Regions from separate parts of the Streptomyces sp. NPDC007095 genome, predicted to be linked through region 1. Evidence: riboswitches for the same ligand, from Rfam matches in the RefSeq annotation. Region 1 holds a riboswitch; each other region holds the start of a gene.

Region 1 (4,803 bases):
AACAAGTAGCTGACATCAAAACCGGGGCGGTTAAAGGCCCCGGACGCGCCGTCCCCTTGACCCGCCATGCCACTCCCACGGACTGAGGGTGGCATCGCGTGTGCGTGCCTGCGCGGCGGGGGCCTTCGTACCGCACCCCGTCCAGTGGCCCTTGCTCCCGACGCTCCGAACGCGACGCGGGTCCTCGTGCGTGTCACAGTCCATCGGCCATCCCGTGGCCCGAAGGTGTCCCGTCCGCCGTCAGATAGAGGGTGACCCAGCGTCCGACCAGGCGTTCACACCTTGACACGGCATTGCAGCGACCGACACCCATCACCACATCGAACGGCAATTCGACACGCATACTTACCGGCTCCTCGGGGAAAACGCGTCGACGACAACCACCCCAAACGTGCCCAGTTCAACACCCCAGTCCCCCAGCGAGCACCTCTCCTTGACCAACACAGGCGGTCCCATCGTGAGCAAGTCTTCCTTCGCCGAGCCGGAGCAATCCGAATCGCCGGTCCGATCGAAGACTCAGCATCGCGGGGTGACCCATCCCGGTCCACTGCCCTCCCTCACCGGTCTGCGCTGGGTGGCGGCCCTTCTCGTCTTCTGCCTGCACACCCGCAATCTCGGCTACTTCAACGGGGAGGCCCGTCACTTCGCCGACTGGGGCTTCGGGGCGGGCTCGACGGGGGTCTCCTTCTTCTTTCTGCTCTCCGGCTTCGTCCTCGCCTGGTCCGCCCGGTCCGACGACCGCCCCACGGCCTTCTGGCGCCGCCGCTTCGCCCGTCTCTACCCCGTCCACCTGGTCACGGCATGTATCGCGGTATTCGTCATGGGCATGGGCAAGCCGGCCGGCAGCGCGGCGAATCTGCTTCTCGTCCACTCCTGGTGGCACCCGTGGTGGCAGACACTCGACCCCGTCAGCTGGTCCCTCGGGTGCGAGGCGTTCTTCTACGCGACCTTCCCCGCGTTCGCCCTGCTGCTGCGGCACGCCGGGGCCCTCACCGCGACCGCGCTCGCCGGCGCGAGCGTCCTGACCGTGCTCATCCTGACCCGGGCGGACCTGCACATGGGTGTCGGCCGCACCCTGTACTCCTTTCCCCCGGCCCGGCTGCCGGAGTTCGTCCTCGGGGTCGCCGTGGCCCGCCTCGTGCTCCTCGGCCGCTGGCGCGGCCCCGGCCTGGAGGCGTCGGTGGGCCTGACGATCATCGGCTACTTCCTGGTCTCCCAGGTCGGCGGATCGTACGCCTGCGTCGCCTGCACCTTGGTCGGTTTCACCTGTCTGATCCCCGCGGCCGCCCTCGCCGACGTACGCGGCCTGCCCAGCTTGTGGCGACATCCGGCCCTCGTCCGACTGGGTGAACTCTCCTTCGCCTTCTACATGGTCCACCTGCTCGTGCTGCGGGCAGGGCAGCACCTGTTCAAACCGTCGCCGATCGGCGCGATCACCGCCTTCGCGGTGTCGCTGGCACTCGCCTGGCTCCTCTACGAGTACGTCGAGGTACCCGCCCGGCGATGGCTTCTGCGGCCCTTCATGAGATCCCTGCGACGCACGCTGGTGTCACGTTGATCAGGCGGGGCCGTCCCACTGGACATGCAGGGTGGGCGGCTTACGGAAGACCAGCCCGTGCGGAGTGGTCGGGTGGGCCGGGTCGAGGCGCAGGGCGGGGAGGCGTTCGAGCAGGCGCTGAAGGGCGATACGGGTCTCCAGCCGGGCGAGGTGCGCGGCGAGGCAATAGTGCGGGCCGTGTGCGAAGGCCAGCTGGAGACGCGCGTTCTCGCGGCGGACGTCGAACCGATCGGGATCGGGGAAGACGGCCGGGTCGCGGTTGGCGCCCGCCAGGGAGACGGTGACCAGTTCACCTCGGCGGATCGTGGCCGGGCCGAGGACGGTGTCACCGGTGGCGTACCGGTCCACGACCGCCGCTCCGGGTTCGAGGCGCAGCGATTCCTCGATCGCCCCGTCCAGCAGGTCGACGTCATCTCGGACAAGGGCGAGTTGGCCGGGGTGTCGCAGCAGGTGCAGCAGCGCGTTGGTGATCATCGCCTCGGTGGTCTCTATCCCTCCGAACATCAGCACCGCGGCGTTGGACGCCACTTCTGGCAGCGCCAGCCGCTCGGCGGCGGCGCCCAGGAGCGAAGTCGCGCCCCGGCCGGCGACGGTGGCTTCGACCGCGCCCCGTAGCCGCGCGTACGCCTCGGCGCCCGCGGGTGCCGCCTCGTGTCCGGCGGTGATGTCCGAGACCGACAGCACGATGGAGTCGTACCAGGAGAGCACCGTGTCCGCGGTGGTGCCGACCAGCCCGAGCGCCTCGGTCACGACGGCGACGGCGAGCGGGCCGGCGAAGGCACGTCGCAGTTCGACGGCGCCCGCCGGTTCCAGCGCGGTGATGAGCCGGTCGGTCTCCCGCTCGATGAACGAGGCGAAGCCGTCGCGTACTTCCCTGGGGCGGAAGGGAGCGGTGAAGGGCTCCCGGTGGCGGGCGTGCTCGTCACCGTCCAGGGACAGCATGCTCGGGCCGACGACCTGTGCGGTGGAGAACCGGGGGTCGTCGACGGTGAAGGTCACGGGGTCCCGCATCACGTTCAGCGCCAGATCACGACGGGTCACCAGCCAGCCGTCCAGCTCGGGCAGCCAGGAAACGGGCTCATGCGCACGCAGCCGGGCCAGTCGCGGATGCGGATCCGCGGCGAGTTCGGCGAGCGTGGTCGCGGCACCGAGCGGGAAGGAGCCGACGGCGCTCATCGCAAGCCTTGGCCGGGCACGGGGAATTGGATCACAGTCAAGGCTAACAATCATGCTGAAGGCGAGGCCGACGAGGGCGTGCTGATTTGCCGAGGCCGGTCAAGGCAATCCGGTGTGAATCCGGAGCTGACGCCCAGCGGTAAGGGTGACGGGCGGGGCAACACGAAGCCACCGGACGGCGGTCATATGTGACCGGAGTCCAGGAAGGCGCCTCGTCCGGGCGATCCCGAGTCCGAAGACCGCACCGCCGCCGGGCGGCTGATCCTGGACGGCGTCGACCTGACGCCCCTTCCTGGATCCATCACGGGTCTGCTCGGCCCCAACGGCTCCGGCAAGTCCACCCTGCTGCGTCTGCTCGCCGGTGTCCTCACTCCCGCCTCCGGCATCGTCACCCTCGACGGACATCCGCTGGGGGACCTCGGCCGCCGGGCCGTCGCCCGGCGCGTCGCCGACGTCGAACAGCAGGTCGACACCCAGGTCGACCTGACCGTGCTCGACGTCGTACGTCTTGGCCGCATCCCTCACCGACGCGCCTGGTCGCCCTCGACTCCGGCCGACGAGAGGGCCGTTCGCACCGCGCTGGAGCGTACGGACCCGACGGACAAGGCCGACCGCTCCTGGCACACGCTCTCGGGCGGCGAACGCCAGCGCGTCCAGATCGCCCGCGCACTCGCCCAGGAACCACGCGAACTCCTCTTCGACGAGCCCACCGACCACCTCGACGTCCAGCACCAGCTCGACCTGCTGGCCCTGATCGCGGAACTCCGCGTCACCAGCGTCGTCGCCCTGCACGACCTCAACCTCGCGGCCATGTACTGCGAGCGGATCGTCGTCCTCGGGCAGGGCCGGGCCGTCGCCTGCGGTTCCCCGTCGAAGACGCTCACCGAGGCCCTGATCGCCGACGTCTACGGCGTACGAGCCACCGTCACCGTCACGGGCGAAGGCTCCGCCGACCGCCCCCGCGTACGGTTTCCGGGAACACTCCCCGACCGCTGAGACCATCGGGACAACGCAGGTCGTGCTCCTCGCTCCGCGGCACCCGGCGCTGTCCGCGATCCATGTGATGCCGTAGTACGAACACGGCCTGTTGATCAAGACCACCCCTGGGAGGTCAAGGTCACAGCCGCGTCCTCTGCTGCTCACCTGCGGATCTGGCCTAACATCCGAGCATGACGGTCCTGCCTGACGACGGGCTCTCGCTGGCCGCCGAGTTCCCTGACGCGACCCATGAGCAGTGGCAACGCCTGGTTGAAGGCGTCCTGCGAAAGTCGGGCAAGGAAGTCTCGGGCGCAGCAGCGGAAGACGCCCTGTCCACCACGCTGGAGGACGGGCTTCGCGCCCGGCCCCTGTACACCGCGGACGACTCCGCGCCCGATCCCGGCCTGCCCGGTTTCGCTCCCTTCGTACGGGGCGGACGCCCCGAGGGCAACACGCTCGGCGGCTGGGACGTACGGCAGCAGCACACCGCCGCCGACGGCGCGGCGGTTCTCGCGGACCTGGAGAACGGCGTCACCTCGCTCTGGCTGGTCGCCGGTGCGGGCGGCATCGCGGTGTCCTCGCTCGACCGCGTCCTCGACGGTGTCTATCTCGACCTGGCGCCCGTCGTCCTCGACGCGGGACGTGAAGTCGAGCCCGCCGCACGCGAGTTGCTACGGCTCTACCAGGAGCGCGGGGTCGCCAAGGAGGCGGCGCGCGGCAACCTGGGAGCCGACCCGCTGGGCCACGAGGCCCGTACGGGAGACGGCGGGTTCGACTTCGCGCCCGTCGCCGCTCTCGCGGGGCTGTGCGCCGAGGAGTACCCGGGGCTGCGGGCGCTGACCGTGGACGCGCTGCCGTACCACGAGGCCGGCGGCTCGGCCGCGCAGGAGCTGGGCGCCTCGCTGGCGACCGGTGTCGCCTATCTGCGGCAGTTGACCGAGGCCGGGCTGAGTGTCGAACAGGCCTGTGGGCAGCTGGAGTTCCGGTACGCGGCCACCGCCGACCAGTTCCTGACCATCGCCAAGTTGCGGGCGGCGCGCCGGCTCTGGGCGCGGGTGACCGAGGTCTGCGGGGCCCCTGCCGGGCAGGTG
Region 2 (6,144 bases), on a different contig from region 1:
CCGACGGCGCCTTCGTCAACGGCGACCATTTCCCCCAGGGCGGCCCGCACTGCTCGCACCTCACCGCACATGTGGGACGCCGCCGGGCGGAACGGCTGCGGGCCTTCGAGCACGAGGACTGGGAAACCTGGTGGAAAGCGGCGGCTCAGGACCCCGAACTGGCCGATCTGTTCGCCGAGCGCGGGCAGCGGCAGTCGGCGCACGGCAATGAGGGCGGAAACGACAACGGCCTGACGCTGGCCCGCCATATCGAGCTGCTGCGGCAAGCGGGACTTCAACGGATCACCCCGGTCTGGCAGTTCGGCGACAGTCACGTCCTCGTCGCGGTCAAGGACTGACCGCCGATCTCGGTGCCGGCGAAACCAGTACGTCGAATCCGTGGCGCGGCGCTGAACCTCAGGGGCGGCCGGTGGTCGCAGCCACGGCATTTCCCGCCCCGGCAGCTGCCTCGCGGGATCGTCCGGAACGGATACCGCTCTCGACGACGCAGGAGGTCCATGACCGATCATGGGACCTTGATTTCCGGTGCTTCCGGCAGGAAATGTTCGCCGGGGCGCCGCCCACGTGGCTCGGTTACGAGCGCCTCGTGCCCGCCACGTCCGTGAGGCAGCCTGGAAGTCTTGTCTTGTCAGGGGCGTGCCAAACTGAGGAAGTGACCCCTGCTGCGCACGTCGGACTACACCGCCCCACCGACGCCAGCGCCGACCTGGCCGGGGCCGGCTTCCTCACGTCTTTCCCGTACATCTCCTGTGCGTCAGCCGAAGGATTGAGCCCTCTAGAGGAATAGCGCAAGGGCCCTGCACAGACGTAACGCACGTGCCACATCGCTGACATGACGCACAGCCACAACGCGCCGCGGACGATGCACCGCGCTGCCAGCGGAACGTTCAGTGTCCGCCGGTCCTCCTGGACTCACCGCGGGCTCCGGCGGGGCTTCTGCGCGCAGCGGCTACGACGGGACGCAGTGTCCGGCGCGGGCACCGGCGTACTCTGGCTTGCCGCTTTCGAGGACGCGGAGCAAGGACGCAGTCACGATACGCGTCGTATGGCCGATCCGTAGGACACGGCACGGGAACTCCCCGACCGGCGTGGGTCATCCGCGGGGGCGGAACTGAGGGCCATAGGTCTCCTTGGCGCCGGTGATGGGCATCTCCATCAGGTCCACGGCAGGAGCCTCCAGTCTGCGCATACGCCGCACAGCCGTCCTGAGACTGTGGGGGTCGCCTTCGCCCCACGCCGTGTCGAGCGCTTCCAGAACTGCGGTGTACGTGCTGTCGAAGTCTTCCAGGAGCCGCCGGGCCTCGGCGGGCGGCCGGCTCCAGCCGCCCGTCGGGACCATGGACATGGGCCGTGTGTCGGGGAAGGGGACCGGTGCTCCGGTGAACTGCCACTTGCCGCCGGTCTCACGCAGTTGCCGGCCGTGGTAGATCTCGGCGAAGGCGTAGTAGTGCGCCATGTGGCCGTCGCCCAGGCCGTCGGCCGGGGAGACCGAGGTGCCTTCCCCCTGGTCCTTGATGATCTCGATCGAGCGCTCGATGTCCTCCAGGGTCTTGGCGGGTCTGAGTGTGTCCTCACCGATGCGTTCGTGCATCTGCCGGTCGACGGAAAGATCGGGTGCCACCACCCGGAACGCCTTCAGCAGTTCGTCGTAGAAGTGGCCGATGCTGAGGGGTTCACGCGCGCTGTCGGTCAGTGGCGCCGCAGGCGCCTCGATGGCCATCATCACGTCCCGCACGAGTGCCTTGGTCAAGCCCGACAGGTACACGTCGACCCCTGGATGCACCCCGCCCGGCAACGGACCCGGGTAGACCGGTGCCGACTCCCTGATCCGCGGGCGGCCTCCCAACCCCACCAGCAGATTGCAGACGATGCCGAGGTGGTACATCTCGTCGGAGACGATGCGCCGGATCAGCTGGGCGGCATCACACTTGCGGTTCTTGATGGACCACCAGCCGCACAGATAGGGCGGGATGGTGGAGAACTCGATTTCCACGGCCACCTGAAGGGCCGATCTGAGCCAGTCGACGCCGCGGTTCTTCTCCGGGACGGCGACCAGGCGGGCCACGGTCCCGTGTTGCGGTGGGGCGTACCGTTCGGGCTCCGAACGCCGGGGGCTGTGAGTGCAAGCGGCCACCGAGACCGGTGGGCCCGCCGCCAGTGCAGCCGACGTCAGCAGGCTGCGACGCCGAACAGGAACACCGGCCGCTTCCTCGGGAATTCCATTCGCCTTCGCCACGGCCGCCTCCGCACCCGCCGGTGATCCCGGCATCGCCCTCGAACCAGGTGCGCGAAGCTAGCAGCCTCGCCCGGTCTCTCCGTGGCGCCTGCAGCGCACGACGCGCCTCACCACGCCATCGGTCCAGGGCCGGGAACCAAGCGGCCATCGGCCCCGACTACATACAAATTGAGGTGACCGGGATTCGCGGGACGGCTCCCGTTTCGGACCGGCCCTGCGGGCTGGGGCACAGCGGAGTCGTTCATGCCGGTCGCGATCGCCAGGTCCGACGTACGGCGAGGGGGCCTGTCTGCCGCGGGGCCATGAAGAGGGGAGGGCGGAGAGGCCAGGAGAGCGGGGAGAAACGCTCGGCCCAGGGGGGCAGGATGCGGCCGGGCTCGCCGATGGTGTCGATGACATGGCAGATCCGGTGTCCGTCGATGAGGCGGTGGTGGGAGTGCTCGGCGGGAACGAGGCACACGGGGACCTCCTCTCGTGTGGCCCGATGTGATCTTGGATACCTGCGTGGCGGCGCAGCTGTGCAGCCGTGCGTGTTGGCCCGTACGGTGGGCAAGCCGTGGTGTTCGGGAAGACCGGTGACAGCCCTTCGCGGGGTTCAGACCGGAGCGGCCCTCGCCACTGTGATCGGGGAGTATCCATCCCAGTTGTGCACGGTCACTGTTCGCCGCCCGGCGGACGGGAAGGCCGGGACGGACACGCACGCACCCGTAAGCCAGGAGACCGGCCACGGCACTTCACGAGGTGATCCACGAGGTGCTGGAGCGTGATCGTATGACCCTGCCCACCGAGTCCACACACTTTCGCTGGAGGCGCGAGGACACCGTCCGTACCGCCGGGCTGCTGGTGGTGATCGCCGCGCTGCACGTCGTGGCGTTCGGCATCCTGTTCCTGCTGGTCGTGCCGGGGCACTACGAGGTCGGTTCCAAGGCGTTCGGGCTCGGCCTAGGGGTGACCGCGTACACGCTGGGCATGCGGCACGCGTTCGACGCCGATCACATCGCCGCGATCGACAACACCACCCGCAAGCTGATGGCCGACGGCAAGCGGCCGGTGTCGGTCGGCTTCTGGTTCGCGCTCGGTCACTCCAGCGTGGTGGTCGCCATGGCGGCCCTGGTCGCGGGAGGCGCACAGCTCGCCGGCACACTGCTCAACGACGACTCCCGTACCCACCAGACTCTCGGGGTCGTCGGCACGACTGTCTCTGGGACCTTCCTCTACCTCATCGCGGCGCTCAACCTCGTGGCGCTCGCCGGCATTCTGCGGGTCTTCCGGGCGATGCGATCGGGGACGTACGACGAGGCCGCTCTGGAACAGCACCTGGACTCGCGCGGGTTCATGAACCGTGTCCTGGGCCGCTTCACCAGGTCGATCACCCGGCCCGGGCAGATGTTCCCCCTGGGTTTCCTGTTCGGTCTCGGCTTCGACACCGCGACCGAGGTCACCCTGATGGTGATGGCGGGCAGCGGTGCCGCGGCCGGGCTGCCGTGGTACGCGATCCTGTGCCTGCCGCTGCTGTTCGCCGCAGGGATGAGCCTGTTCGACACGCTCGACGGCACCTTCATGAACTTCGCCTACCAGTGGGCGTTCTCCAACCCGGTGCGCAAGGTCTTCTACAACCTCACCATCACCGGCCTGTCCATCGCCGTCGCCTTCCTGATCGGCACCATCGAACTGGTCGGGGTGCTGCACGAGAAGCTCGATCTGCGCGACGCGGTGACCGGCTGGATCGCCGGGCTGGACCTGGACAACGTGGGCTATGTCATCGTCGGCCTCTTCGTCGTCGTCTGGGCGGCGGCGCTGGCGTACTGGCGGCTGGCCAGGGTGGAACAGCGGTGGTCCGCCCGTCTCGGAGCGGGTGGCTGACACTCGACGCGTGATCCATCCTCACGCCGCCTGTCCGGGTCGGCGAAGAGCAGGGACGCCGTGCTTGCGACCTCTTCGTCGCTGCGGCCTCTGCGCGAGAGCCGGGAACCGGACGGCGCCTGCATCCGACTCCTGAGAGGAGGGCAGGCCGAGCCGGACAGGGCGCACTGGTGGTGCTCACGGCCCAGGCGAGGGAGAAGGTCCCTCGGCCGCATGGCAGCATCGGGGGCATGAGTGCGTCCCCGGCGGTACGGAGCCTGCGCGCGGCGGTGTTCGCCGCGCTGTGCGTGCTGCTCGCCGCCGGGGGGCACACGCTGGCGACCGGTGTGGCACCGCTCGTGTGGGTGCAGGGCATTGGGCTCGTGCCGGTCTTCGCGGCCGGGTATCTGCTGGGCGGCCGGGAGCGGTCGCTCGCGGCCATCGGTGGCGGGACGCTCACCGCCCAGGGCGGACTGCACCTCGTGTTCGGCGCCGCAGGGCCGCACACCACGATGGTCATGCACGGCATGCATATGTCCTCCACTCACGCCCTGACCCCGCACGCCACCGCCGCTCATGCCGGTGCGGCACTCGTGCTGACATGGTGGCTGCGGTGCGGGGAGGCCGCGCTGTGGTCGCTGCTGCGCCGAACCGCCGTGCTGGTTCCGGGCCTGGTGGCCTGGTGGCGGGTGAGCGGCGGGTGCCCATTCGTGCCGGACGCCGGGGAGGCTGGACGGCCTCGCGGCGGGGAACCGTGGCGAGTGCGGCGTGTCCTCCTGCGGCACGCGGTGCAGCGGCGCGGTCCGCCGCCGGGACCTGGTACCCGAGCTGACCCCGGCACACTCCTTCCAGTCACGGAGATCGACCCACCCATGTCCCGAGTACGCACCACGCTGCGCCGCGCCGGCACCGTCACGGCCCTGGCCGCCTTTGGAGTCCTGGCCGCCGCGGGCATCGCGTCCGCGCACGTCACCGTCCACCCCGACAGCTACGCCAAGGGTGCCACCGACGGCGTCCTGACCTTCCGGGTCCCCAATGAGGAGGACACCGCCTCCACCACCAAGGTGCAGGTCTTCCTGCCCACCGACCACCCCGTCCTCGGCGTCCTCGTCTCCCCAGGGGACGGCTGGACGGCCAAGGTCACGAACACGAAGCTCAAGACACCGGTCAAGACCGACGACGGCACCATCACGGACGCGGTGTCCGAGATCACCTGGACCGGCGGCAAGATCGACCCCGGGCACTTCGAGGACTTCGATGTGGCCTTCGGCCAGCTTCCCGAGGACACGGACCAGCTGACCTTCAAGACTCTCCAGACGTACTCCGACGGCAAGACCGTCCGCTGGATCGAGGAGGCGGCGAAGGGTGACGAGGAGCCGGAGAACCCGGCGCCGGTCCTCAAGCTCACAGCCAAAGACGCACAGGACCTGGGAAGCGGTGCTTCGGCCACCTCGTCGGCGGCCCAGAAGGGCTCCGACAGCTCCGACTCGACCGTGGCCGGCAGCGACTCGACGGCCCGTGAGCTCGGTGTCGCCGGGTTGATCGTGGGTGTGCTGGGCCTGGCCGCGGCGGCCTTCGCCATCGTGCGCAGCCGCTCCGGCGGATCTCGGCCCGAGTGAGGGTGGTGTGCTCTGCCGACGGTGACCCGTCGGCAGAGCACACGTCCGCCGAGCGGTCATCCTTCTTGGGGCGTACGCCAAAAGGCGTGCCGGAACTCGGACCTTGCTCTGTCCGACTCCTCCAACGCGTGACGGACCCGACTGCCTGTCGAGGGGCTCCCGGGTGCGCCTGCCCGTGTCCCGTATCCGTGGCCGCCGCCCGCGCCTGCGGCTCCCGCTCCGCGGGTTTCGGTGGTGTCAGCGATTGTGAGGCAAGTCACGATTAGGTCCCGGAACTTGTCTCTCCGTCGATCCGACAACTGGAACGGTACGGCTACAACTGCCATCACCTGCACGACGGTTCGATGCGACCAGGAAGGCCGGGCATGGCCGATATTCCGTTGTCACCCCGCTCCACCGGTGCGACCCGCCGCAGACTGCTGCCGCCTCCGGCGCTCTGCGGATTCC
Region 3 (6,144 bases), on a different contig from region 1:
GCGGAGGCGGGCGCCGGTATGAGCGAGGAGGAGTGGGACCTGACCCGCGTCACTCCCCTGTGAGGGAGGCCTCCGGGCCGCCGGGCTCGCGGACGGGCCACAGCACCGGGCAGAACTCCGGGTCGGAGTAGTCCGGTTGACCGGCGGGAGTCCTGCGGACCAGGAAGTCGTGTTTGTAGGGCTCCTGCCGGCCGTCGGACAGGGTGTGGTCGCGGTAGGCGTTCGTCCCGTCCTGGAGATGGAACGAGATGGCCCGGCGCGGCCGCGGACTGCGGTTGGCGCCGCTGCCGTGGTAGAGGAGGCAGTGGTGGAAGGTCATGTGTCCCTTGGGAATGTGCACCGGGACCTTCTCGACCACGGCGCCGTTTCGCTCCGCGTCACCGGTCAGGAGATAGTCGCGCCCCACGTCCCGAGGATCACCGACCGGTCGGGCGGCGCCGTGGCGATGCTGCCAGCGGTGGCTTCCGTTCACCATGGTGATCGTGCCCGACTCCTCGGTGCAGTCGTGGAACGGAATGAAAGCGGTGAGCATTTCGTCCGACGAGCAGGTGGGCCAGAAATACTTGTCGAAGTGCCAGGAGACAATGTTCGACTTCTCCTCGGCGATGGGCGGCTTGTAGATCAGCGTGGCCTGGAAAACGCGTATTCCAGGCGTCTGTGCCAAGCGGGCGGCCACCGCCCCGATGATGGGCTTCCGTAAGATTTTCCCCATGGTTTCGTCCTGGTAGTGAATGTAGTCGTTGTTGCGCTGGACTTCTCCGTCGGCGGGGGTCCAGTCGGCCAGCCGGTCCGGCCGCGTCGGAAGTACCCGACCGCGCTGACCAGCGTAATAGTGCTCGCTCGCCTCGGTCAGGGTGTCCACTTCGGCGTCGGTGAGCAGCTTCTCGGACAAATACCAGCCACGCTCCGAATAAAGCCGGACATCTTCCTCGGAGGGGAGCAGTTCGACTTCCTCGGCGGTAAGTCCTGAATGGTCGTACATTCCGCGACTCCTGTTACCGTAAAGGGGGTGCAACAGCGACATCGACTTGCACGGTAGCGGACCGCAGTGCGCCATGCTAGCGTTATCGTGATTTTTTTCATGAAGACTTGACCGGGGGTTGCGGTGGCCATATTCGACAGGGATATCCGAATCCTGATCGCGGACAACAAAGACTTCCGCAACATCTGGCTGGGAGAAACCTCGGCACATTTCGGCGGACAGCTGACCAGTTTTCTCCTACCCTTGATCGCGGTCACCCACCTCCATGCCGACGGCACGGGAGTGGGACTCGTGTCGGCGGTGCAGTTCGTCCCCGTCGTGGTGCTCTCGCTGGTCGCGGGCGTCATGGTCGACCGGTACCCGCCGCGCCGCACCCTCGTCACCGCGAGTGTCGCGCAGGGCGCGGCGCTGGCGGTGCTCGCCGCGTTCCAGGCGGCCGACGGGCTGAACTTCGGCCAACTTGTCACCGCCGCCGCCGTGATCGGTGTCGCCACCGTCTTCTATGAAGTCGCCTACCAGTCCACGCTGCCCAGGCTCCTGCCGCTGAACTCCATCGCCGCGGCCAACGGCCTGCACCAGGCGACGTATTCGGTCAGCACCCTCGCCGGTCCCGCCGCGGCCGGCTTCCTGGTCGGCCAGTTGGGGGTGTCGCCGACCCTGACGGTGGCCGCCGCGTGCTCCGCCGGTGCCGCCGTGAGCGGTCTGCTGTTGCGGGGCGTCAGGGCCCCTGAACAGCCTCGTGAGTCGGCGCTGAAGGCGATCGGCTCCGGGCTCCGCTACACATGGTCCCTGCGACCGATCCGGGACCTGTGCGTTCAGGCCGGCCTGTCGAACCTGCACGAGAAGGCCTTTCTGACCGTCTTCCTGGTGTTCGCCGTCCGTGATCTCGACATGAGCGGCACCACGGTGGGCGTGATCACCGGCATCGGCAGTGTGGGGGCCCTGATCGGTTCGCTCTGCGCCACCCGGCTCACCCAACGGTGGGCCGTCGGCGGTGTGCTGGCCCTGGGTGCGGTGCTGGCCGCGGTGGGTCTGCTGCTCGTACCCGCCGTCAGCCGGGCAGGCGGGTACGTCGCCGTGCTCGCGTCGGTCGCCATGGTGGTGAACGGCTTCGGTGTCGCGCTGTTCAACGTGTTCGCCGTCAGCCTGCGGCAGGCCATTCCGCCGGAGCACCAGATCGGTGCGGTGACCGCGAGCTACCGCCTCGTCGCCCTGGGCACGCTGCCCCTGGGAGCCGTCGTCGGCGGTGCCCTGGCCGACGCCCTGTCACCCGGCACGGCCCTGTGGGCCGTCGGGGTCTCCTACCTCGTCGTCTCCTTCTGGCTCACGTTCTCCCCCCTCCGCGGCGCTCGCACGCTGGAGGAGGCACAGAAGCTCGGTCGTACGACGGACACGCCCGAGTCCCAGGACGCGGACCGGTCCCCCTCGGTCTGAGAGCGGGGCCGGGGCCCGAACTCAACTGGGTTCCGCCACCGCTGACCCGCTGTTCACCCGGGATCGGCCACCTGGCGCGAGAGGAAGATCACGCCAGGTGGCGCGGTCTTGGCCCCGCACCCGACACGCGGTACGGTCGGTGCGATATCGATGACGGCAAGACGGAAGCCGGTGGGAAACCGGCACGGTCGCGCCACTGTGAACGAGAGGCTCCAGCCCGCTGGGACCTCTCGTGAGTCAGACCCGTAGCCGTCGTCCAGTGCACCACCGAGATGGGACGCGAACTCCCGAGGAGGTCCTGCCATGGCGCAGACCGTCGCCCAGCCGACAACCACCACCCCCGTCGTTCCCGCCAAGCTGCCGCTCAAGGCGATAGCTCCGTGGGCGGTCTTCTTCGGCATCCTGATGCTCGTCCTGCTGTACTTCGTCGGTGCCGAACAGGGCGCCACCTCCGTCGTCTCCGGCTCGGACGTCCACGAGTGGGTGCACGACGCCCGCCACCTTCTCGGCTTCCCCTGCCACTGACCGAGGGGAACCCCGGCACTCCCATGAACTCCGCGACGGTAAGAAATCTCCTCGTGCGGGGCATGCTCGCCGGCCTCGGTGCCGGCCTGCTCGCCCTGGTTGCCGCCTACTTCCTCGGTGAGCCGAACGTCGACAGCGCGATCAGCTTCGAGGAAGCCCACTCCCACGAGCACGAGATGGAGATGGTCTCCCGCTCCCTGCAGTCCACCGCCGGTCTCGCCACCGGCGTTCTGGTCTACGGCGTCGCCTTCGGCGGAATCGCCGCGCTCGCCTTCTCCTTCGCGCTCGGCCGCGTCGGCCGCTTCAGCCCGCGGGCGACCGCACTGCTGCTGTCCGGCTGCGCGCTGCTGGCCGTGTACGTCGTGCCGTTCCTGAAGTACCCGGCCAACCCGCCGTCGGTCGGCAACCCCGACACCATCGGCAAGCGGACCACCCTGTACTTCCTGATGATGGTGCTCAGCGTGCTCCTCGCGATCGCCGCCACCATCCTGGGCAGGCGGCTGGCACCGAGGATCGGCACCTGGTACGCCACCGTCGCCGCGGTGGCCGCCTTCGCCGTCGTGATCGGTCTGGCGTACGCGTTCCTGCCGGTCGTCAACGAGGTGCCGAAGGACTTCCCCGCCACTCTGCTGTGGCGGTTCCGTCTCTCCGCGCTGGCCATCCAGACCGTCCTGTGGGGCGGATTCGGCCTGGTCTTCGGCGAGTTGGCCGAGCGGTTGCTGAATCCCAAGCCGGTGACGGCCGCCGCGAGCCGACGGGTCGCCGTCCCCAGCTGACATGACCCGACACCCGAGTGAGGGCCCACGGAACCATCCGGGGGCCCTCTCGCGTTTTCCGGGCATCGACGCCGGCGGATCACGGACCTGACTCACGGAACCGAGCGACGGGGCGGGCACCACCCGGGCGAGGAGCGGAGGAACCGAGTGGCCAGACGACCCCGGCCGCGCCGCATCACCCTCGGCGGTCGTGAGGCGGCCGCCTCACGGTGGCGGAGTGCGAGCAGCTGATCGCCGGCCGGCGGCAGATCGGTGGTCAGAGCGCTCGGGTGCGCTTGCTCGCCCATGAGGCGAAGCGGACCGCACAGCTCCTCCAGGACCTGGAGACTCTGGTCGGGGCCCCGGCGGACTGCCGCGAGCAGGCCGGGAGGACGCCGACGGTGTGCTCGCCGTCATGCCCCGCCGACAAAGCCACGCCGCCGGATGCGGATATGCATACGGATGCGGACGTCGGCTGCCTGCGCTGCGCGATAGCTGAACTGCTTCGTCCGTCACCGGGACCTGGTCTCGTAAGTCCCGTACGGCCGACGCGCGTTCGGTGGAGGAAGTGCGCAGCCGGTGAAGGATTGACGGGAGTTGTTAAGACTTGGAAGAATCCAGCTCGCTTCGCCGCGTCTGAAGTGAGCGAAGCGACACGAGTGGCTTGGGCGGCATGCCTTCCGTCGGTTCTTCCGTCGGTTCTTCCGTCGGTCCGTGCGCCGGTTCTTGCATCGGGTCATCCAGTTCTGCCGTCCGCGTCGGTCACTCGCGCGCAATCACCTCCCACACTTTCGATTTCACAGAGGCTCATCTTGTCGCGTTCGCAACACTCCAGAACTCTGGCTGTGCTCGCCGCAACCGCATTCGCATCCGCCGCCGTGCCCGTGCTCGGCGCAGGGGTGGCCAGTGCCACGACCGCCGGGGCGTGCGAGTCCGCCACGGTCCAGTACCGCATCGTCGGCGCGGACGGAAACGTCGTGGGTGCCGACTGGACCTCGCAGGGCGGGTTCCATCTCTGGGACACCGTTCCCGGCAGCGTCCAGGTCCGGCTGGCCCCGGGCCAGACCGTCGGGGAGGGCTGCAAGTACCCGGTATCCCTCGCCGAATACACCACCGAGGGGCCGAACTGGTACGTCTCCGGGCATCAGAGCCTGGTCGACAAGGCGACGGTCTACCTCAGCGCCGACGACGTCGCCGGTACGGACGACGCGAAGCGGACCTGGCAGAAGCTGACCGTGAAGGCGCCGGACTGTTACGGCCAGATCGACCTGTACGGCGACGACATCACCTACGACGGCAAGACGGGGGAGGGACACGGCCCCGTGCCCTACGAGCCCGACAACGTCGTCACCCCCTACCACCTCATAGCGGCGTGGAACGGAGGCGAACAGCCGTGCACCCCCGGCCCGTCGGACTCGCCCACCCCGACGCCGTCGGAGTCGACCCCGACCACTCCCGCCACCCCGGTCACGCCCACGACTCCCGCGGGCGGAAAGCCTCCCGCCGAGGAGACGACCCCGCCTCCGACCAGCCCCAAGCCCTCCACCACGCCTCCCACGACGCCGGACGTGCCCCCGCTGGAGTCGACGCCGCCCGCCACCCCCAAGCCGTCGCCCAGCGACAGCGGGCCGCCGCTGGCGGAGACGGGTGCGAGCGCGCCGGTCGGCACCATCGCGGGCGGCGCGGCCCTGGTGGTCGCCCTCGGCGCCGGGGCGGTGTACGCCTCCCGTCGCGCACGCCGCTCATGACCACGGCACGAGGGGTCACCTTCCTGGCGTAGCTCAGCCCTGACAGCTCAGCCCGACAGCTCCGCCTCCGCGCCGTCAGGAAGGGAACTTCCTGACGGCGTCCGGGCTGACCGGGGTGAAGAAGTTGACGAGGTTGCCGTCGGGGTCGCGGAACAGCAGCGAACGGTTGCCCCAAGGCATGGTGGTGGGCTTGTTGACGAAGTCCTCCACGAAGCCGGTCAGGTTCTCGTACACGCCGTCCACGTCGTCGACGAGGAACTCGATGATCACGGAACGGTTGTCGGAGGGACGGGCGGCGTCAGGCGCGAACAGCGGCACGGTGCGGATGCCGGCGATCGCCAGAGTGGCTGACGCCGTCCTGAGCTCGGCGAAGTCCTGGTGGGACCAGCTCGCCCGCGTGCCGGTAGCACGTTCGTAGAAGCCGACGAGGCGTGCGACATCGCCCGTGATGACACGGATCGAGACGAAGTTCACGGTGATCTCCCGGTGAGTTCGGTGGGATTCGTACTCACGGAGGCTAGGAGGGATAGCGGACACATTCCGCCCGGTATTGCGGGGATACTTCTGAGCATGCCCAGGCCCACCGCTCGCGTGCTCACCCTGCTGGAGCTCCTGCAGTCGGGCGGCATCAGGACGGCTGCCGAACTCGCCGAGCGGCTCGAAGTCGACGAACGCACCGTGCGGCGCTACGTGGACCACC

What was found. A riboswitch is a leader RNA that binds a small molecule or an ion and turns the genes downstream of it on or off. The one in region 1 is predicted to bind cobalamin.
Region 2: it holds a riboswitch for cobalamin, as region 1 does, so the genes downstream of both, ABZ656_RS11920 (HoxN/HupN/NixA family nickel/cobalt transporter) here and ABZ656_RS56155 (ABC transporter ATP-binding protein) in region 1, are expected to answer to the same signal.
Region 3: it holds a riboswitch for cobalamin, as region 1 does, so the genes downstream of both, ABZ656_RS09075 (CbtB-domain containing protein) here and ABZ656_RS56155 (ABC transporter ATP-binding protein) in region 1, are expected to answer to the same signal.

What each region holds. Positions count from the first base shown of each region.
Region 1 covers NZ_JBEYFS010000410.1:59-4,861, forward strand. The annotation lists gene ABZ656_RS56140 (hypothetical protein) at 194-343, opposite strand; gene ABZ656_RS56145 (acyltransferase) at 530-1,558, shown strand; gene ABZ656_RS56150 (cytochrome P450) at 1,559-2,734, opposite strand; cobalamin riboswitch at 2,813-2,977, shown strand; gene ABZ656_RS56155 (ABC transporter ATP-binding protein) at 2,993-3,730, shown strand; partial or broken gene ABZ656_RS56160 (methylmalonyl-CoA mutase subunit beta) at 3,904-4,803, shown strand, end outside.
Region 2 covers NZ_JBEYFS010000026.1:30,681-36,824, forward strand. The annotation lists gene ABZ656_RS11905 (class I SAM-dependent methyltransferase) at 1-338, shown strand, start outside; gene ABZ656_RS11910 (ferritin-like protein) at 1,094-2,065, opposite strand; gene ABZ656_RS11915 (hypothetical protein) at 2,478-2,696, opposite strand; cobalamin riboswitch at 2,777-2,980, shown strand; gene ABZ656_RS11920 (HoxN/HupN/NixA family nickel/cobalt transporter) at 3,008-4,099, shown strand; gene ABZ656_RS11925 (YcnI family protein) at 4,951-5,697, shown strand; gene ABZ656_RS11930 (hypothetical protein) at 6,063-6,144, shown strand, end outside.
Region 3 covers NZ_JBEYFS010000018.1:39,980-46,123, reverse strand. The annotation lists gene ABZ656_RS09090 (hypothetical protein) at 1-63, shown strand, start outside; gene ABZ656_RS09085 (phytanoyl-CoA dioxygenase family protein) at 50-982, opposite strand; gene ABZ656_RS09080 (MFS transporter) at 1,106-2,416, shown strand; cobalamin riboswitch at 2,537-2,685, shown strand; gene ABZ656_RS09075 (CbtB-domain containing protein) at 2,720-2,941, shown strand; gene ABZ656_RS09070 (CbtA family protein) at 2,965-3,717, shown strand; gene ABZ656_RS09065 (hypothetical protein) at 4,542-5,444, shown strand; gene ABZ656_RS09060 (VOC family protein) at 5,520-5,918, opposite strand; gene ABZ656_RS09055 (YafY family protein) at 6,015-6,144, shown strand, end outside.